Regions from separate parts of the Arthrobacter sp. StoSoilB20 genome, predicted to be linked through region 3. Evidence: riboswitches for the same ligand, from Rfam matches in the RefSeq annotation. Region 3 holds a riboswitch; each other region holds the start of a gene.

What was found. Region 3 has a riboswitch for thiamine pyrophosphate ahead of LDN85_RS19295 (ECF transporter S component). Riboswitches for the same ligand answer to the same signal wherever they lie in the genome.
Region 1: linked by a shared signal. The riboswitch ahead of thiC (phosphomethylpyrimidine synthase ThiC) and the one ahead of LDN85_RS19295 (ECF transporter S component) in region 3 are both predicted to bind thiamine pyrophosphate.
Region 2: linked by a shared signal. The riboswitch ahead of thiD (bifunctional hydroxymethylpyrimidine kinase/phosphomethylpyrimidine kinase) and the one ahead of LDN85_RS19295 (ECF transporter S component) in region 3 are both predicted to bind thiamine pyrophosphate.

What each region holds. Positions count from the first base shown of each region.
Region 1 covers NZ_AP024651.1:2,863,276-2,870,344, forward strand. The annotation lists gene LDN85_RS12970 (VOC family protein) at 1-343, opposite strand, end outside; gene LDN85_RS12975 (amidohydrolase family protein) at 465-1,544, opposite strand; TPP riboswitch at 1,629-1,736, shown strand; gene thiC (phosphomethylpyrimidine synthase ThiC) at 1,732-3,606, shown strand; gene LDN85_RS12985 (alpha/beta hydrolase) at 3,589-4,311, opposite strand; gene ffh (signal recognition particle protein) at 4,377-5,957, opposite strand; gene LDN85_RS12995 (glucose-6-phosphate dehydrogenase) at 6,125-7,069, shown strand, end outside.
Region 2 covers NZ_AP024651.1:2,777,193-2,784,261, reverse strand. The annotation lists gene LDN85_RS12545 (vitamin K epoxide reductase family protein) at 1-90, opposite strand, end outside; gene LDN85_RS12540 (Rne/Rng family ribonuclease) at 576-3,800, shown strand; TPP riboswitch at 3,938-4,035, shown strand; gene thiD (bifunctional hydroxymethylpyrimidine kinase/phosphomethylpyrimidine kinase) at 4,026-5,543, shown strand; gene rplU (50S ribosomal protein L21) at 5,922-6,230, shown strand; gene rpmA (50S ribosomal protein L27) at 6,293-6,556, shown strand; gene obgE (GTPase ObgE) at 6,712-7,069, shown strand, end outside.
Region 3 covers NZ_AP024651.1:4,236,268-4,243,336, forward strand. The annotation lists gene LDN85_RS19275 (penicillin acylase family protein) at 1-348, shown strand, start outside; gene LDN85_RS19280 (GNAT family N-acetyltransferase) at 466-1,065, shown strand; gene LDN85_RS19285 (energy-coupling factor transporter transmembrane component T) at 1,149-1,943, opposite strand; gene LDN85_RS19290 (ABC transporter ATP-binding protein) at 1,940-3,532, opposite strand; gene LDN85_RS19295 (ECF transporter S component) at 3,532-4,152, opposite strand; TPP riboswitch at 4,230-4,366, opposite strand; gene LDN85_RS19300 (NUDIX hydrolase) at 4,777-5,547, shown strand; gene LDN85_RS19305 (DUF4235 domain-containing protein) at 5,583-5,843, shown strand; gene mnhG (monovalent cation/H(+) antiporter subunit G) at 5,941-6,333, opposite strand; gene LDN85_RS19315 (monovalent cation/H+ antiporter complex subunit F) at 6,323-6,601, opposite strand; gene LDN85_RS19320 (Na+/H+ antiporter subunit E) at 6,598-7,069, opposite strand, start outside.

The sequences.
Region 1 (7,069 bases), 1.4 Mb from region 3:
ACAGCTCAATGCCGTTGCCCTCGGGATCGGTGAAGTAGAACGCTTCGCTGACCAAGTGGTCGGCGCTGCCGGCAAAGGCGCGGGGCTCATATTCGGCGGCGGTTGCAATCGTTGCCGCCAGGGACGGCTGGTCCTGGAACAGAATGGCCGTGTGGAAAAGACCGGCTTCCCCGCGGCTTGGAATCCGGAGGCCCGACGCCGGCGCAAGGTGGACCACAGGCTTTCCGACGCGCCCGAGGTAGAGCCCGCCGTCCTGCTCGGCCACGATTTCCAGGCCGAGGGCCCGTTGGTAGTAGTCACTCATGACCTTCATGTCACCTACCTTGAGCATCACGGTGCCCATGGTGAGTTCGGCCGGCAGAAGATCCTGGCTCAGTGGTGTGGTCAATGTAAAGCTCCCTGGTCCGCGGCGCCGCTCGTCGACACCTTACATAGACTAAATTACTTGAAGCTTCAATTTATTCCTAACGGACTACAGAACCGCGAAGGACGATGTGCGAGAGGTTGGCGACGGTCTGCAGGTCCTGCCTCGGATCCTCCGAACACAGCACGACGTCGGCACTGGCCCCTTCGCTGATACCGTCCTCTCCCAGCCACGCCCGGGCACGCCACGCTGCAGCGTCCAGCACCGCCTCCGGCGGCAGGCCGGCGTCGTGCAGCTCTTTCATCTCATCGGCGATCCTGCCGTGCTTGATCACGCTGCCGGCGTCTGTGCCCGCGTAAATTTCCACTCCGGACTCAAAGGCTTCAAGCACCCGCTCGCGCCGCCGCTCCCACAGACGGACCATGTGGTCTGCATAGTGGGGAAACTTCGGCGCAGCCTGTGCGGCGATGTCGGGAAACGTGGCGATGTTGACCAGGGTGGGAACGATCGGCACCGACTGCTCCACCAAACGGGGAAGGTGCCGCGGAAGCAGGCCCGTTGCGTGCTCGATGCAATCGATGTTGGCGTCCAACATGTCATCGATCGTGTCCTCGGCAAAGCAATGGGCCGTCACCCTGGCACCCTCATCGTGGGCGGCGGAGATCGCATCCCTGACCACTGCGGCAGGGAATGAAGCAGCAAGATCTCCCACGCCGCGATCGATCCAGTCCCCTACCAGTTTCACCCAGCCATCGCCGTCGCGGGCTTCCTTCCGAACTGTCTCCACGAGGTCACCGGGATCAATTTCATGACCCAGGCCCCGGAGATAACGCCGGCTACGGGCAATGTGGCGGCCGGCCCGGATAAGGCGGGGCAAGTCCGCACGCTGCTGGACCCAGCGGGTGTCACTGGGTGATCCGGCGTCCCTGATCAGCAGCGTCCCGGCGTCGAGGTCAGCTTGGGCCTGGGCAAGAGTGGCCTGCTCGTCAACGGCGCCGCCCACGCCCAAACCGATATGGCAGTGGGCGTCAACAAAGCCGGGCAGGACCCAGCCATCCAGGACGCGGTCCGGCGCCTTCGCAGGGCGCACAAAGGTCAAAGTGCCGTCCACGGACCACATTCCGTGGCGTTCCTCGCTGCTTGAGACGAGCACGGGTCCGGAAAATTCGATGGTGGCCATGGGAAAAGCCTAGTCCGCAGCAGCGCCTTCGGAGCTGGGATGCTCATGTGACTGCGGGCCCGTTGGGAGCTGTGGTAGCTTCGTCTACGACCACACGGGAGCCCTTGCAGGGGCTGAGATCGGACTGAGGCAGTCTGCGACCGTTGAACCTGTCCGGGTAATGCCGGCGAAGGAAGTGAGCAGTCCATTGAGCACCACCAGTACACAGCACAGCCCTGCCCAAAACCCGTCCAGCACGGACGATATTCCATCCAGCACCGGAGCAATCACGCCGGAATCCGTGACCCAATCATTGAAATCCCACTCCCTTGCCTACCGTGAGGACCCGGAGAATGGAATCCGGGTTCCCGTGACGGAAATCGCCCTGGAACCCTCTCCCAACGGCGATGCCAACGAGCCGTTCCAGGTGTACCGCACGGCGGGACCGGGCAGCGATCCGGTGATGGGGCTGGAACCATTCCGGGCAGCCTGGATCGAACGCCGAGGCGACACCGAGGCCTATCGCGGACGGCAACGCAACCTGCTCGACGACGGCAGGTCTGCGGTTCGTCGCGGGGAAGCAACAGCGGAATGGAAGGGTGCCAAACCCGAGCCGCGACGCGCCGTCGAGGGTAAAACCGTGACACAGATGCACTATGCCAGGCAGGGAATGGTGACCCCGGAGATGCAGTTCGTCGCGTTGCGGGAGAACTGTGACGTTGAGCTGGTCCGCAGCGAGGTCGCAGCGGGCCGGGCAATCATTCCCAGCAACATCAACCATCCCGAGTCCGAGCCGATGATCATCGGCAAAGCCTTCCTTGTGAAGATCAACGCCAACATCGGCAACTCTGCCGTGACAAGCTCCATTGCCGAGGAAGTGGACAAGCTGCAGTGGGCCACTCAATGGGGCGCCGATACCGTCATGGACCTCTCCACCGGCGATGACATCCACACCACCCGTGAATGGATCATCCGCAACTCCCCTGTTCCGATCGGAACCGTCCCTATTTACCAGGCGCTGGAGAAGGTCAATGGCGAAGCCAACAAGCTGACGTGGGAGATTTTCCGTGACACGGTCATAGAACAATGCGAGCAGGGCGTGGACTACATGACCATCCACGCCGGGGTGCTGTTGCGCTACGTCCCGCTGACGGCCAACCGGGTCACGGGGATCGTCTCACGCGGCGGCTCCATCATGGCCGGCTGGTGCCTGGCGCACCATCAGGAAAACTTCCTCTACACGCATTTTGACGAGCTCTGCGAAATCTTCGCCCGATACGACGTCGCCTTCTCCCTGGGTGACGGCCTGCGTCCGGGCGCAACCGCCGACGCCAACGACGCCGCCCAGTTTGCCGAGCTGGACACCCTTGCCGAACTCACGCAGCGCGCATGGGAGTTCGATGTCCAGGTCATGGTGGAAGGACCGGGACACGTGCCGTTCCACTTGGTCAGGGAGAACGTGGAACGGCAGCAGGAACTGTGCAAAGGTGCCCCGTTCTACACGCTGGGGCCGCTGGTCACCGATGTCGCTCCTGGCTATGACCACATCACCTCGGCCATCGGAGCCACCGAGATCGCCCGGTACGGCACCGCCATGCTCTGCTACGTCACTCCCAAGGAGCATCTGGGCCTCCCGAACAAAGACGACGTCAAGACCGGCGTCATTACGTATAAGATCGCAGCCCATGCCGCGGACCTCGCGAAGGGACACCCCGGCGCCCATGAGCGCGACGATGCCCTGTCCAAGGCACGGTTCGAGTTCCGTTGGCGCGACCAGTTCGCCCTTTCGCTGGACCCCGTAACGGCTGAAGCCTTCCACGACGAAACGCTGCCGGCAGAACCGGCCAAGACAGCCCATTTCTGCTCCATGTGCGGCCCCAAGTTCTGCTCCATGCGCATCAGCCAGGACATTCGCGACGAATACGGATCGGCCAAGGCCCAGGAAGCGATCGCCGAAATGTACAGCGGGATGCGCGGCAAGAGCGAGGAATTCCTGGCCTCGGGCGGAAAGGTCTATTTGCCGGAACCTCAGGTACCGGGAAGCAAGGCCACCGTCAAGGCCGGCTCAGGAAGCCTGGATTGACAGGGCCCGTCCGACGTCGGCAACAAAGGAACGGATGATGTGATCTCCGTCCACTGAGTCCTGGGGCCGGTGTCCTCCCGCTGCGACGCGGCGGAGGGCGCCGGTTTCCTGGAGATAACCGGCAATTTCCTCATAAAGAGGCTCCCATCCACCCGTGAGGACCAGGGTGGGAACACCGGGCACAATGTGCAGCGGCGCTTCCCACGGCGGAGCCTGGAGCCTGAGCCTGCGGGCCGAACGCCGTGCTTCGGGAGAGTCCAATCCCCCGGTTTCGGCAGAGAACGCCCGGCGGTAATACTCACGCTGGTAATCGGCGTCGTTGAGCTGGTCCCGCACATCGAACAGCGGTTCCATGAGGGCACGGTGGGAAGCTGTGGCTGGGAGCTCGGCCGTCAGGGAAAGGCAAGCAGGCTCCACCAAGGCCAGCGAATGCACCAGGTCCGGACGTTCGATCGCTGCCAACATGGCAGAGATGGCACCTTGCTCGTGCGCCACCACATGGCCGCCCCTCGAATCCGCAAGGGCGTTGATGACAATGGCCACGTCCGCGGCAACGCTCGATTCCACGGGCTCGGCTACGGCGTCAAAGCCGTGCCGGCGCAGGAAAAGCGCGTCATAAGCCAGGGCCATGCCGTGCAGTTTCGGCCATGCAGCAGCACCGAAGCTGCCCAGGCCGTGAACGAAGACTACGCGCTGCTTATGCATTGGTTCAGCCTATTCCACGGCCCTGACATCCCAACTGCGGACGCGGTTGGGATGCCGGCCACGGCCTATTTGCCGAGGAACTTCTCGAAGCCCTTGGGAAGGTTGAGCGATGAGGGGTCGAAGTCGGCCGCACCCTGGCCAAAAGCTGCACCGGAGGGTGCCGCCGAGGCTGCGTTGGCGCGCTTGGCTTCGGCATCACGCAATTCCTGGGCAGCCTTGGCCGGGTTGCCGGAGCGGGCTTTCTTCTTGGGCGCGTTCTTGCCTCCCTTGCGGCCTCCGCCCGGACCTCCAAGGCCAGGCATTCCGGGCATTCCAGGCATGCCGCCACCCTGGGCCAGCTTCTTCATCATCTTCTGGGCCTGGGCAAAGCGCTCCAGCAAGCCGTTGACCTCGGAGACGTGGACGCCTGAACCCTTGGCAATACGGGCACGGCGTGAGCCGTTGATGATCTTGGGAGCAACACGCTCGTGCGGCGTCATGGACCGGACGATCGCCTCGACGCGGTCGATTTCCTTCTCATCGAAGTTCTCCAGCTGCTGGCGGATGTTCTGCGCACCCGGCATCATCATGAGCATCTTCTTCATGGAGCCCATGTTGCGGATCTGCTGCATCTGGGCGAGGAAGTCATCCAGGGTGAAGTCTTCCTGGTCGGCGAACTTCTTCGCCATCCGTGCGGCTTCATCCTTGTCCCAAGCCTTCTCGGCCTGTTCGATCAAGGTCAGAACGTCACCCATGTCCAGGATGCGCGAAGCCATCCGGTCGGGGTGGAAGAGCTCAAAGTCGTCCAGGCCTTCGCCCGTGGAGGCGAACATGACGGGCTTACCGGTGACGGACGCAACGGACAGCGCGGCGCCACCGCGGGCGTCGCCGTCGAGCTTGGAAAGCACAATGCCAGTGAAGTTGACGCCTTCATCGAACGCCATCGCCGTGTTGACAGCGTCCTGGCCGATCATGGAGTCGATCACGAAGAGAACTTCGTTGGGGATGATCGCCTGACGGATGCGGCGGGCCTGGTCCATCATTTCGGCATCGACGCCAAGGCGGCCGGCGGTGTCAACGATCACGACGTCGTGCAGCTTCTGGCGCGCTTCCTCAACACCGGCCTTCGCGACGGCGACGGGGTCACCGGCAGGGTGCTCCAGCTCGGAGGTGGCACCGGGATGGGGAGCGAACACGGGGACGCCCGCGCGTTGGCCAACCACTTGGAGCTGCGTGACGGCGTTGGGACGCTGGAGGTCGCAAGCGACCAGCATGGGGCTGTGGCCCTGGGCCTTGAGCCATTTGGACAGCTTACCGGCGAGGGTGGTCTTGCCTGCACCTTGAAGGCCGGCAAGCATGATGATGGTGGGTCCGGTCTTGGCCAGGCGGATGCGGCGGGTCTCACCACCGAGGATCTCCACGAGTTCCTCGTTGACGATCTTCACGATCTGCTGGCTCGGGTTCAGGGCACCCGAAACTTCGGCGCCCAGGGCACGCTCGCGAACGCGGCCGGTGAACTCACGGACCACGGACACTGCAACGTCCGCGTCCAGCAGGGCGCGGCGGATCTCCCGGACTGTGGCATCAACATCAGCCTCGGTGAGGCGCCCCTTGCCACGAAGGTTCTTGAAGGTTGCTGTCAACCGGTCAGAGAGTGAATTGAACACGCGCCGTGCACTTCTTTCGATGGTCTTCTAATGGCGGCCAATGCGGCACACCAGAGTCTTGACGATTGCCCCCAGCAAACATGTCTCAACCCAACAAATCTGAATCGACTAGGGGACTCGACTATCTAGGGTACCAAGTCGGACCTGCAAGATGGCATGCTGGCACAGTGACCAGTAAAACAACTGTAAAAACGTTGCTCATCCTCGGCGCGTCCGGGGACCTCACAGGCAGGCTTTTGCTGCCCGGCCTGGCCGGCCTGCTGGCCTCCGGCAGGGCCCCGGGATTGCGACTGGTGGGCGCGGGCTCGGATCCGTGGACTCCTGAACAGTGGCGGGAGCGGGTCAGCGGGGCTTTCGCAGCAGCCGCAGGCACGGCAAACGATGCCGGCCGCGGGGCACTGGAAACCGTGGCCGGCGCCACCGAGTACCACCAGCTTGATGTCACGGCGGACGGGCCCCTGGCGGAGCTCCTGGCGACCCTGGAGGGTCCCATCGCCATCTACTTCGCCCTGCCTCCGCACATCAGCCAGAAAGCGTGCGAGGTACTCCGCCGGGAACAAATCCCCGCCGGTACGCGCCTGGTGATGGAAAAACCGTTTGGTTCGGGTACCGAATCCGCGCACGAGTTGAACAAGACGCTGGCGGCCCTGGTCCCGGAGGACCACATCCACAGGGTTGACCACTTCCTGGGCAAAGCCACGGTGCTGAACATCCTGGGCCTTCGATTCGCCAACCGGTTCCTGGAGCCGGTGTGGAACCGCGAACACATCGAGAAAGTGGAGATCGTCTTCGACGAGGACCTGGCCCTGGAAGGACGTGCGCGCTACTACGACACCGCCGGCGCGCTCCGGGACATGATCCAGAGCCACCTCCTGCACATCATGGCCTTCCTGGCCATAGACGCACCCGCAACCATCGAGGAGCGGGACCTGCGCGACGCCGTGGCAACGGTCCTGCGGGCCAGCAGCATCAAGGCACCCTTCGCGGACACCACGCGGCGGGCGCGGTACACGGCCGGAACCCTTGGGGAACGAAGCGTGCCGGACTACGCTGCCGAGGACGGCGTGGATCCTGCCCGCAACACTGAAACCCTGGCTGAAGTCCGGGTGGAA
Region 2 (7,069 bases), 1.5 Mb from region 3:
CGGGGACTGTTGCGGCCCTGCCGGCGTGGACAAATCATCCGCGGAGTTGGTGGACTGGTGTGCCAGGTTTCCCCTGGCTGTGCTCGGCATCGCGGATCTGGTCCTTTTCAACGTATGGTCCGGCCTTGCCGGTATGGGCTCTTGGGAGGATTGTAACTCCGGAGGCTGGACAGTACCCCCAGCTTCCGGCTGCGGCGGCTCCGTTGAACCGCACGACACAGCGCCCTACCGTGGGAAGGTGAACGGGTGTGAGACAATGAGCATGGCCGGAACCCGATCCACATTCGGAATCCGGTCCGGTGACTTTGTTCCCAAGACCGCCAGTATGAGCTGGGCATGCCTGGATCCAGTGATCCTTGGAAGGCCCGCCATGACAATGGACGGCACCTGGTTGTGGCAGCAGAACAACGGGTTTCAGAACATTGGCGCCGGCCTTCCAGGGCTGCCGCACCCCAATGATGGTGCGAACCGGAAGGCATACTACCGACTTCTGTCAACGCCTGCGGGTTTTGACAATATTTGCCCCACTGGGCACCGGATGTGGCGGTGTCGCTGGGGCAGGAGTGTTGCCACATATGGATAATGACCAAGTTGTAGCCGTTAATGACGAGGCAGCTCCCGCGGAAACTGCGGAAGCGCCAAAGAAAGCCACCCGGACCCGGCGCAAGGCTGCGCCCAAAGTCGCAGCCGGGGTAGAAGCGCAGGCCGCCGAAGCACCTGTGGTTGAAGCCGGCGAAGCCGCCACAGCACCGGAAGCCGCCGAAGCTCCCGCTGCGCCCGTTCGGCGTACCCGCTCACGTAAGAAGACCGAACCTGCCGAGCCACTGCCGGGCTTGGGCGAGGAAGTTGCTGCCGCGCCGGAAGCCGCTGCAGGGAACCAGCCCGAAGCCGTTGCCGAACCCGCACCCGAAAAGCCGGTCCGCCGTCGTCGTACTGCCAAACCCAAGGCCGAGGCAGAAGCGCCGGTGGTTGGGGAAGCAGCAACCGTTGTGGAGGCCGCGGCGGAAACCGCCGTTGAACCCACGACGCCGGACGCCGGCTCCCAGCCAGCCGCGCCTGCCGCTGAAGCAGCCGGGACCGCAGCAACCCCTGAGACGGCTCCCCTTGAGGAAACCCCGGAGGAAGCTGCCGCTGCAGGTTCGTCCTCGCTCTTCCTGGAGCCTGTTTCCATCACGTCAATGATTTTCCAGGCCCCGGATCTCACCACTGTTCCCCGTGTAGCAGCCGTGGAGGAGAAGGAAGAAGAGCCGGAGGAAGAAACCGGATCCGGCGCAGAGGATGAGCTGGAGGATGCCGGCAGTCGTCGTCGCCGCCGGAGCCGTGGCCGCCGTGGCCGGCGCGGAACCGAGCGCGAGGAAAACGAGACCGAAGAGGGTGCCGAGTCCGAGGACGAAGAAGCTCCGGTTGCTGAAACCTCGGACGAAGGTGTCACTTCCCGTCGCCGCCGTCGCCGCCGCCGTGGTGACCAGGACCTTGAACTGACCGGTGGAACGGATGACGACCCGCCCAACACAGTGACGCGCGTCCGTGCCCCGCGGCCCATGACGGAGACTGCACCATCGAACCGTGTTGCCAGTGTCAAGGGTTCCACCAGGCTTGAAGCGAAGAAGCAGCGTCGTCGTGAGTCTCGTGAGACCGGACGCCGCCGCCAGGTGATCACCGAGGCCGAGTTCCTGGCCCGCCGCGAGTCGGTGGACCGCCAGATGATTGTCCGCCAGCGCGACGACAGAATTCAGATCGGTGTCCTGGAAGACGGTGTGCTTGCTGAGCACTTCGTTTCCAAGACCCAGCAGGATTCCCTGATCGGCAACGTATACCTGGGCAAGGTCCAGAACGTCCTGCCGTCCATGGAAGCTGCCTTCGTGGACATCGGACGCGGCCGCAACGCCGTCTTGTACGCCGGTGAAGTCAACTGGGATGCCGTCAACCTCGAAGGCCAGCCGCGCCGGATCGAGAACGCCTTGAAGTCCGGCGACTCTGTGCTGGTCCAGGTCACCAAGGACCCCGTAGGCCACAAGGGTGCCCGCCTCACCAGCCAGATCTCCCTTCCCGGCCGGTATCTGGTGTACGTTCCCGGTGGTTCCATGACCGGCATCTCCCGCAAGCTTCCCGACGTCGAACGCAACCGCCTCAAGCGCATCCTGAAGGACCGCCTGCCAGAAAACGCCGGCGTCATTGTCCGCACGGCTGCCGAGGGCGCATCCGAAGAGGAACTGACGCACGACATCAACCGTCTGCGCGCACAGTGGGAAGGCATTGAGGGACAGGCCTCGTCCACCAAGGTCCTGGCTCCGGAATTGCTTTACGGCGAGCCGGACCTGACCATCAAGGTGGTACGTGATGTCTTCAATGAGGACTTCTCCAAACTGATCGTTTCCGGCGACGACGCCTGGGACACCATTGAGGCATACGTTACCTACGTTGCCCCTGACCTGGTGGGCCGCCTTGAGAAGTGGACCAAGGACCAGGACATCTTTGCTGCCTGGCGTATCGACGAGCAGATCCACAAGGCACTGGAACGCAAGGTGTTCCTCCCCTCGGGCGGTTCGCTGGTCATCGACCGCACCGAAGCCATGACAGTGGTAGACGTCAACACCGGTAAATTCACCGGCAGTGGCGGCAACCTCGAGGAAACGGTCACCAAGAACAACCTCGAAGCCGCTGAGGAAGTTGTCCGCCAGCTTCGCCTCCGTGACATTGGCGGCATCATCGTCATCGACTTCATCGACATGGTCCTTGAGTCCAACCGCGACCTCGTCCTCCGCCGCATGGTTGAGTGCCTGGGCCGCGACCGCACCAAGCACCAAGTAGCCGAGGTGACGTCCTTGGGCTTGGTCCAGATGACCCGCAAGCGCATGGGCACTGGCCTCCTGGAGGTCTTTGGTGAGCAGTGCGAGCATTGCGCCGGCCGCGGCGTCGTCACCCACGACGAACCCGTTGAGCACCGCCGCGCCAACGTTGTGGCCGCTGAGCAGCACCGTCCCCACACCGAGGCCCAGCAACCCGCAGCACGGACGGAGCGCAAGCGTCGCCGCGGCAAGGGTGGCGGACAACCCGTCGCCGAGGCCCCCGCGCCGGTCCACACCGCACCGCCCGCTCCGGCTGCAGCTCCTGTTTCGACCGAGCCGCAGGACCCGGCCAAGCAGGCCAAAGCTGAGGCCACCCGGGCGGCACTGGCCACCATCGCTGCCGCCGCGCACGCAGCCCACCTGCACGACGACGAAGTTCACCGCGCGGAGGAGCAGGCACGGGCAACCGGTCAGCAGCAGGCAAGCGCCGGGCAGGCAGCCCGGAGCGAGGCTGGAGAGCCGGCCTCACGTGAATCAGAGCGGGAAGCAGCTGTCCGTGAAGCACGGTCCACTCCGGTCCTGCGTTTCGGTGGCGAAGAAGTAGCGCTGCCGATCGGTGAACACCACGAGGAACCGCCGGCAGCCAAGCCGGCCATGAGCCTGGACCTCCTTGCAGAGGCCTTCTCACACCTTGGCGCGGCTCCTGCCGAAAAGCCGGAAGAAGTACTCCCTCCCAAGGCAGCTGCCGCACCCGCGGTCGCCGTAGCCAGGCCTGCGGATGCAGGCCATGATGCTGCGTCGACGTCGGGCACCCGCCGTGGGCGTCGCAACCGCAGCGCCAGCCGGGCGCAGGGCGCCGCCAACGAAACCAGCGTCGAGCACCACGAAGCTACTGCTTCAGCTGCCGGTGGAACATCGCACGAGGCCAAAGCACCTTCAGAGCCAGCCACGAAGGCCGCGTCCGCGGAGCCCATCATCCTTGGGGTGGGCGTACCGGCCTCCGAGCTCTAGTATTTCGACAACAAAGGGCCCTGCAGTAGACCGTCGCCGACGGGTACTGCGGGGCCCTTTGCCGTCCGCCCCAGCGGTCATATCCGGTCTTCAGCGTGGCGAAGTTCCACGGCCGCTGTGCATCCCGGCTACGCTGGTGGACTGACACGGGGTGCCGGGCATTGGGCCAGGCTGAGACCAGACCCGTTGAACCTGTCCGGTTAGCACCGGCGAAGGGATGTCCCCATGACGTTATCGTCGTACTCTCCTGTGTACCCTCTGGCCGTTTCCGGACGGGAAACCCCCCGGGTGCTGAGCATCGCAGGCTCGGACCCGTCCGGTGGTGCCGGTATCCAGGCTGATCTGAAGAGCATTGCAGCCCACGGCGGCTATGGCATGGCGGCATTGACCGCGTTGACGGCGCAGAACACCAAAGGAGTCAGCGCGGTCCATGTACCCCCGGTGGAATTCCTGCGGCTGCAGTTGGAGGCCATCAGCACGGACATCGCCATCGATGCCGTCAAAATCGGGATGCTCGGTGACGCAGCGGTCATCGATGAGGTCCGCCGCTGGCTCGAGGAGGTGCGCCCCGCCGTCGTGGTCCTTGACCCGGTGATGGTGGCTACCAGTGGTGACAGGCTCCTGCAGGGATCCGCCGAGTCGGCTTTGCGTGCCCTGCTTCCCTTGGCTGACCTCATCACGCCCAACCTCCCCGAACTTGCCATGCTGTTGGGGGAGGCTGAGGCGGCCGACTGGGCTTCGGCATTGGACCAGGGAAAACGACTCGCCGCTGAGTGCGGCAATACAGTCCTGGTGAAGGGCGGGCACCTGGCGGGGTCCGAATGCCCGGACGCGCTGGTGAACACCAGCGGACTCCTGAGCCAGGACGTCATTGAGGTAGCCGGCCCCCGGGTGGATACACAGAACAGCCATGGCACAGGATGCTCGTTGTCCTCGGCGCTGGCCACTGTCCAGGCCCGTACCGGCGACTGGGAAGTGTCCTTGCGCGAGGTCAAACCGTGGTTGCTTGGGGCCTTGCTCAAGGCTGACAGCCTCGAGGTGGGGCTCGGAAACGGTCCGGTCCACCATTTTCATCACCAGAGGGTCCTGAGGCGTGGGGATTTTGCCGCGACGCTCTGGAAGGAAGCCACTGTGGAGCTGGAGGCAATCTACAAGCTCGGGTTCATTGAGGGCCTGAAATCGGGCAAACTCCCGGAAGCTGCGTTCAACTACTACCTCGCCCAGGACGCCATCTACCTCAACGGGTACTCCAGGGTGCTGGCGCGTGCAGGCGCTCTGGCCCCCAGCGAAGAAGAGCAACTGTTCTGGGCGAAAGCCTCGCAGCAATGCCTTGAGGTGGAATCGGAACTGCACAGGAACTGGCTCAGCACCCGCGAGGCATCCTCGGGGACCGGGCCGGTCACCAAGTCCTACGTGGATCATCTGCTGGCGGCCTCGGCCAGCGGCAGCTACCCCCTGGTTCTCGCAGCCATCCTGCCCTGCTATTGGCTGTACGCGGAGGTTGGCCAGCAGCTCAATGCGGCTTTTGTAGAGGCAGGGTCCCCGGCAGGGCACCCCTATGCGGACTGGCTCCGGACCTATGCCGACGAGGACTTTGCCGCGGCCACCAGGAATGCGATCAACTTCACTGACGCGGCTGCAGCTGCAGCGTCGGAGGGGGAGCGGGCGGCCATGGTGGAGGCTTTTGCCTTGTCCTGCCGCTACGAGACGGCGTTCTTCGATGCCCCCGGAGTTTTTGCCTGAGGGCTGTGGGAGAGGGCTTTTGGACTGGATCCGCAACTCGCCCACAGCGCGTCGCGGACCCAATCACGCTAATCGGCCTCAAACCCTGTAGGCTGTATGGGCACGGTGCCGGGAGAGTCCGTTTCATCTGGTGACGCAAGTCACGTGGTAGCCTCCGGACCCGGCCTCATTTGCAGCTGAAGGTCAAACTAGCGTAATCTTGATCTTCGGTGCTTACGCCAACACTTGGGTTATGCCCCTTGGAATTGTTCATGGGATGACTCGCGGACTTCGATCAGAAGTCCACGGCGTTGAGGCACAGCGCGAACCAAGCCTGATTCCGGTTCAAGGTTCCGCACGCAAATTTAGTTATAAACGTCGAGAGAAGTGAGTACCCAAGTGGTGTACGCGATTGTCCGCGCAGGCGGCCGCCAAGAAAAAGTTTCCGTTGGAGACTACGTAACGCTTAACCGCGTCCCCGGTGGAGCCGGCAGCACGCTTGAGCTGCCCGCCTTGCTCCTGGTTGACGGCGACAAGGTCACCTCCGCAGCTGCGGAACTGGCCAACGTCAAGGTTACGGCTGAGATCCTCGAAGACCTTCGTGGTCCGAAGATCGTCATCCAGAAGTTCAAGAACAAGACCGGCTACCGGAAGCGTCAGGGTCACCGTCAGGAACTGACCAAGATCAAGATCACCAGCATCGCGTAACTTTCGTTACCCGCTGTTCAGGTTTTTCAGTTTCCCCAGAAATTTAGAGGCAGGCATTTCACATGGCACACAAAAAAGGCGCGAGTTCCACTCGCAACGGTCGTGACTCCAACGCACAGTACCTGGGCGTCAAGCGCTTCGGTGGTCAGGTAGTTTCCGCAGGCGAAATCATCGTTCGCCAGCGTGGCACCCACTTCCACCCCGGTGCAGGCGTTGGCCGCGGTGGCGACGACACCCTGTTCGCCCTGCAGGCCGGTGCGGTTGAGTTTGGTACTCGCCGCGGCCGTCGCGTAGTGAACATCGTTGCTGCTGCAGCTGCAGAGTAACAACAAGTTCTGAACCGGTGGAGCGGGCCAAACGGCCCGCTCCACCGTTCTTTTAACCGCATTACAATCGACTAGGGCGCTTTGGGCGCGCTGGTTTTTGCAACAACGCTGGCAACAGCAACAAACGCTGTAGGACAGCAAATGAGGAGATCCACGTGGCTAGCTTTGTAGACCGGGTAGTACTGCACGTATCCGGCGGAACCGGCGGCCACGGCTGTGTCTCTGTCAAGCGGGAGAAGTTCAAGCCCCTCGGTGGCCCTGATGGCGGCAACGGCGGCAACGGCGGCGATGTCATCCTCCGGGTATCCGCCCAGACCACCACCCTGCTTGACTACCACCACGCACCCCACCGCCACGCCACCAATGGTGGCCCGGGCATGGGTGACTGGCGCGGCGGCAAGAACGGCGAGACCCTGATCCTTCCGGTTCCTGATGGCACCGTGGTCAAGACCAAGGACGGGGAAGTCCTGGCTGACCTCGTGGGCGAGGGTACTGAATTCATTGCTGCTGCAG
Region 3 (7,069 bases):
GCGGTACAGGAACCCCGGGTGCTCTCCTGGGGCGACCGCCACACCCTGTTGGCCGTTCATGTCCTTCCCGGTCCACTTGCTTCAGCGGCGCCCACGGCCGGGCTGGCAGGAGATACGGGCTGCGTGCTCTGCACCGAGAGCCTGCCCGGCGTTGATGACCGAAGCTTCCGTGGACCTGTGGCCCGCTACGTGTGGGATTTGTCCGAGCGGCGCAACAGCCGTTGGATCGTCCCATTCGGAGCCTCCGGCACGCCTGACCACGAGCACTTTGCCGACCAGCTCCCGCTCTGGGCTGCCGGGGAACTGGCCCCGGTAGTCACCGACTGGCATGAACTCTTCAAAGACTGACCCAGCCCGCGCTACTCCCACACCACCACCGCACCAGCCACGCATCAGCACCTCACCTGCACCGCACCAGCACCTCGCCTGCACCGCATCAGCCACGCATCAGCCCCGAAGGAAGCCATGACCACCACCACCCAGGACTTCTCCGTCCGCACCACCACCTACTCCGAGGACCTCGAAGGATGGGGCGCGCTGCGCATCGTCCCGCTGATCCCCGCCGAGGACATCGATCTCATCTTTGAGTGGGTCACGCAGCCCCGGGCAAAGTTCTGGGGAATGACGGAAAATACCCGTGAAGAAGTCCAGGGGATTTATGAGTTCCTTGATTCTTTGGACACCCACCACGCTTTCCTGGCCATCCTTGATGGCGAGCCCTTGGCACTCTTCCAGACCTACGAGCCCTTGCACGACCCCGTAGGCGAGGCCTACCCCGCCCGGGAGGCCGACATCGGCATGCACCTGCTCCTGGCCCCGGCCACACGGCCCATCCCGCACTTCACGCCGAAGCTCGGGACAGCCCTCATCAAGTACATGTTCTCCCTGCCGGGCAAGGACCGGATTGTGGTGGAACCGGACTCACGCAACGCCAAAGCCCTGCGTCGTTTGGAAGCGACCTGCTTTGAGCTGGGGCCGATCATTCAGCTTGCGGAGAAGGAAGCCCAGTTGGGTTTTCTTACCCGTTCAGGATTCGACGAGATCCAGGACCAACAGGCACTGTAAGCGCCGCCGAAAAAGCGAAGTGCCGCCGGCCCCAAAAAAGCCGGCGGCACTCTTGGTGCCCGGAGCGCCAGTGCATGAAAGCACTAGCGCCAGACGAAGCTCCACGTTCCCGCACCAACAGCTGCCAGCACGGCGCCGGCTGCGATCACCAAGCCACCCAGGAGCACCCAGACGTCGAGCAACGAGTAAGTGGATTCGCGCGCCCACGTCCGCTGTCCGCCACCGAAACCGCGCGCTTCCATAGTCACCGCCAGCCGGGATGCCCGGCGAACAGCCTGGACCAATAAACCGAAGCTCTGGCCCAGCGTTGCCTTCAGCCGCTGGAACGGGCTGCCCTGGGAACCGACTCCGCGGGCGCGGCGGGCCATCCCGATGGTTTGCCACTCCTCGGCCATCAACCCCACCAGCCTCATCGCGGCCAAGGATCCCAGGACAAAGCGGTGCGGCAACCTTGCCTTCTGCGCCAGCGCATCGGCCAGGTCAGTAGGGTCGGTGCACGTCATCAACAAGATGGCGGGCAAGGCGATCGCCAAACCGCGCAACATGAAACCCAGCCCCAGTTCAAGGGAACCTTCGCTGATGGACCAGAGTCCGACGTCGAGCAGTACAGCGCCGCTGTCCGCCGCCACAATCGCCGTGCTCCAGCCGCCGATGGCCGCCGCGATGATCAGGGGCCACGCCCGTTGCCACAGCAGCCTGAGCGTGAGCCCGGCAAGCGGAAACACGGCAAGTTCCGCAACCAGCGCTGCGGACGCCGAGACCCAGTCGATGGAAAGGGCCAACACCAGCGAAATCAGGAAAACGGACACGAACTTGGCCAAGGGGTTTGCACGCGTGAGGAGGGCATGATTCCCGCGCAGATTCAGGGCATCCCTCATGCTGCACCCGCCGCCTGATGCGTGGATTCGCCTTGTTGGCTCGTGCCCAGGCGCAATTCGGTTCCACCCAGCACGGCGCTGAACTCCTGGTCATGTGTCACCGAGACAACCGCGGTTCCGGCATCCAGCAGCTCAGAAAGGAACGAGGCCAGCTCGGCCCATGTATTGGCGTCCTGGCCAAAGGTGGGCTCGTCGAGCACCAGGACTTTGGGATGCGCGGCCAGCACCGTGGCCACCGAAAGCCGTCGCTTCTCGCCCCCGGACAGTGTGTACGGGTTGGCGTCCACGAGATGGGTGAGACGCAACCGCTCCAGCAACTCATCCACGCGTTCCTCACCGTGGCCCAGATGCCTTGGACCAAACATGAGCTCGTCCAGGACCTTGCCCGTGACAAACTGGTGCTCCGGTTCCTGGAACACCGTTCCGATCCGTGAAATCAGCTGGTCCGCTTTCCACTTGAACGGATCAATTCCAGCTCCCTCGGAAAGCTCGACGGCGGCACTCACAGTGCCGTCCACCGGCGCCAAAAGGCCGGCCAACGTGAGCGCGAACGTGGACTTGCCGGCCCCGTTCGGGCCGGTGATGGTCAACGCCTGGCCAGCCCGGACCTGTGCGGTGATCCCCGTCTGCACCGGCACAGGCGGGATGGTCCTGAAACCCTTGCGCCGGGCTTTTTCCCTGGAAACTGAAAGGTCCTGTGCTGCCAGGAGCAGTTGTGCGGTTTCGGGCTGGTTGTGCCGCGTCCGGGTTGCCGGAACGTACCCCGGCACCCATACGCCGGCCGCCATCAGCATGGTGCGGGCCTCGGACAGGACCTGATCCGGGGGTCCGTCCAGGAGCACCCCGGCTGTGGCTGTGGCTGAGCCACGGATTGCCGCCGCAGCCGCGCCCGACCCTGGCGCCAGGACCACGATCCGGTCCACCAGGTCCTTCCACACGGACACGCGGTGTTCCACCACCACCATGGTCGCTCCGGTCTTGTCCAGGCTGCGCTTGACCGCGTCGCGGACCTCCAGCACCCCTGCCGGGTCCAGGTTGGCCGTGGGCTCGTCCAAAAGGATCAAACCGGGCCGCATCGCCAAAATGCCTGCCAGTGCAAGGCGCTGCTTCTGGCCACCGGAGAGTGCCGCCGTCGGGTGGTCCAACGCCAAACCGCCGCCGGCAGCGGTTCGCAACCCCACGTCGTCGAGCGCTTCATGGACACGGGACCAGATCTCCTCGCGCGGAACGGCAAGGTTTTCTGCGCCGAAGGCCACGTCATCGCCCACGCGGGAGAGGACCACCTGCGTTTCCGGGTCCTGCTGCATCAATCCGGCGCGGCCACGCTGCCCGCGGGGCGCAACGCCGTCGATCAGCAGCGAGCCGGTTTCATCCGAGTCGTCTTCCTCGTCGCCCAGGACCCCAGCAAGGGCATGCAGGAGCGTCGATTTACCGGCGCCCGAGGGCCCCAGCAACAGGACCCGCTCCCCCGGCTCAATCCGGAGATCCAGGCCCTCAATTGCGGGGGCGGCCCGGCCGGCATGCCGCCAGCCCCAGCCCTCGGCGGAGATGGCGGCCGGCCTCACCGCGCCGCTGTTGGTGGCGCGCATCAGTTGAAAACTGGCTCCGAAGCGGCCTTGCGGGAGGCGAACGAACTCAGGACGCCGGTCTTTGCCAAGCCGCGGGTGGCGATCCAGGACAGTCCGCCTGCGATCACAGCGCCAGAGATCGTGGTGAACGTGATGTAGGTGAGCTTGTCGATGGCTTCGTAGGCGATGTTCCAGCCCCACGGGAGGAAGGAGTCGTTCAGGCCGCAGAAGAGCCCGGCACCGGCACCGGCGAGGAGGGCGGCGGGCAGGTTGAACTTCTTGTACCGGAAGGCCGCGAAGATGAGCTCGGCGCCCAGGCCCTGCAGGATGCCGGAGATCAGCACCGTGGTGCCGTACTGCGAACCCATGATGAGTTCGCCTGTGGCAGCGATGGCCTCGCAGAACAACGCGGCGCCAGGCTTGCGGATGATCAGCATGCCGAGCACGGCGGGGATCATCCAACCGCCGGCGATGAGGCCGGTAAGCGGCGGGTAGGTTGCGTTCAGGGGGATGGATACCAGTGCGGCACCCTGGGACCAAGCCCAGAAAATCACGCCGCCCGCGATGGCGATCAAAGCCGCCACAACAATGTCTACAACACGCCAGTTATAACTGGTCTTCTTCACGTTTACCGTGGTCATTTTCTGCCTCCTGAGGTTACAGGAGGGGAAAGTGCTCCCCGGATCCCGGGTGTGGCTTGCGCCGCCTGGATCCGGACACTCTGAGAAGCTCGACTCCCTTGCGCCGGTACTAACCGGATCAGGTTCGAGGGTCTGCGGCTGTCCGCACTCTCAGCGCCCTCGCGTCTCCCGCATCTCTGCAGGCTCCGACGGCGGCGCTCCCCTGTCGTTATCAAATCTGCCCTGATGGGCGGGTTCAGTTTACACCTGTGGGTTTCGCGGGCGCTGATGTGTTGCCGGCATGCGGTCACAATCGGGCTGGCTGGCTGGGCCGGGGGGCGGGCGTGTTGGCGCGGGCGTGTGCGGGTTGGCGCCGGCGTGTGCGTTGCGAGGCCCACTCCACACCGATCCCCAACCCCAAACCCTGCACAACAGGCCCCACAACAAACCCACCCACGTTGCCAGGCCCGCTCTACACCCATACCCCACCCCAAACCCTGCACAACAGGCCCCACAACAAACCCCACCCACATTGCCAGGCCCGCTCCACACCCATCCCCCACCCCAAACCCCGCACAACAGGCCCCACAACCCGACCTGAGAGAATGAATCAGCAGAATCCACCGCGGCAAAGGGGCACATTTCATGACGGACCTACCCACTCAGAATCACCCTGCCGGCGAGGACACCCCGTCGGAACCCCGGCTTGCTGCCAGTGTCATCCTTCTTCGCGATGCCCCAGGCGGGCTCGAAGCCTTTGTCCAGCACAGGGTCAGCACCATGGACTTCGCCGCCGGAATGGTGGTCTTCCCGGGAGGTCGGGTGGATGTTGCAGACGAGTCAGGATGGGATTACCCGGCGGAACTGCTTCAACGCCACGCCGCCGCTTGGCGCTCCAGCTCCATCGGAACCGGATCAGGCCCCGGCCCTGAATCACGCCTCAGCCCAAGCCCCAGTCGCGGCGCCAGCACCGACGCCGGCCTCCACACCGGTTCCGCGCAGGCCGAAACCAATGCCGGCACGGTCCTGACCGCCGCAATCCGGGAGGTCCAGGAGGAGTCCGGCCTCAGGATCAGTGCCGAAGACCTCCGCCCCTGGGCCAACTGGATTACTCCCACGGACATGCCCAAGCGCTTTGACACTTACTTCTACGTCGCCAAACCACATCCAGGGGCCGCGCCCCAGCATCAAACCACCGAGGCCTGGCAATCTTTGTGGATGCCGGTCGCCGGAATCCTGGACGCGGAAGCGGCCGGGACACTGAAGTTGATGCCGCCTACTTATTACCTGCTCAAGGAAATCGCCGGCTTTGAAACCGTGGACGCTGTGTGGTCAGCAGACCACGCCGTCGTTCCGGTGTTGGCCCCAGTGGGGTCCTTGGCAGCGTTCCTGAAAGAGCGGGAAAGCCGCCGCTGACACTTGGCTCGGCCCCGGACGACTAGGCTGGAGCCATGAACCTCTTCTTCAAGCTGCTGGGTACCGGAGTGAGCCTCGGAGCAGGCTTCGTCGGCACCAAACTCGTCAACAAAGGGTGGGAAAAGGCCACAGGCAACAAACCACCCCTGGGCAACGACGACATGGAAACGTCCTTGCGTTCAGCGCTGACCTTTGCGCTGATCTCGGCCTTCGTCAGCACCTTGATCCAGGTGCTGGCCAGCCGTGGCACACAGCGCGCCATTGCACGTTTCGCCAAGTCGCAGGACATCGTCTAGCCCTCAACTACAGACAACTACGCGGGGTCGCTTTGCCTCCACTTGATGGAATGAACACCAGTGGGAACAGAGCGTCCCCGCGTTTTGCTGGGAGCTTTTAGCGGTCGTTCCGGGGCTCTTGTCCCGCGGCAGCCCGCTGCACAACGGCCTCGAGTTCGTCTTTGGTGAGCATCTCGCGGTGGCCGTGCTTGGTTCGGTAGGCGGAGCGGCCCACCATGTGGGCGGACACAGGTGCGGTCAGCAGTTGGAAGATCCAAGCCACCAGCAGTACTGGCCACACCCACCACGTCCGCATTTGCAGGCCGATCGCGGCAAGCATGAGGAACAATCCGAGGACCTGGGGTTTGGTGGCTGCGTGCATGCGGCTCATGAGGTCCGGGAACCGGAGCAGGCCGATTGCGGCGCCCAAGGACATCAAGGCGCCCACCACCAGGAACACAGCGGTCACAACATCGATCACGGCATCCACGCCGGTAGCGTCAGGATTCATTGCTCTGTTCCCTCCGTTCCGCCACGAACCGCGCAACGGTCACCGATCCGATGAAGCCGATCACGGCTAGGGCTACCAGCAGCATCAAGTTGTTGAGGTGCCTGTTCAACGCCATGTCGATCGCCAGTGCAGCACCCAGAATGGCCAGCAAAACGTCCGATGCCAACACGCGGTCCAACAGGGACGGGCCAATAGCGATGCGCACAATCGCACCTGCGGCAGCCAGGCTGAGGATCACTGCCGTCACCACGAGGATGATTTCCTTCATCGTGTTGCCCCTTCGGTTCCCGGACGTACTTCAGCGTTGAGCGCCTGTACTTCCTCGGCCGTACCCATGATCCGGATCAGTCGTGCCTCGATGGTCTGGACTTCCTGGCGGATCTTGTCAATGTCCGCTTCTTCGTAAATGTTCAGCGCGTGCAGGTAAAGGGTGGACGTCGACCGGTCCACTTCCACCACCAGCGAGCCCGGGATCAGCGAGATGACGTGCCCGGTGGCGGTCACCATCAGGTCCGAGTGGCTTCGCAGGGGAACAGCGACGACGGCGCTGCGCACCTTGGGTCCCTTGACTACAGCCAGGAACAACACGAGGAAGCTCGCTGCCACCACTTTGGCGAGGAACATCAGCGCAAAGGGAACGGCGCGCAGGATGTTGAACCTGCCACTCAGTTCCACTGGTGGAAGGTAGAACAGCTTGGCCACCAAGACCGCGACCAATGCACCGAACAACAGGTTG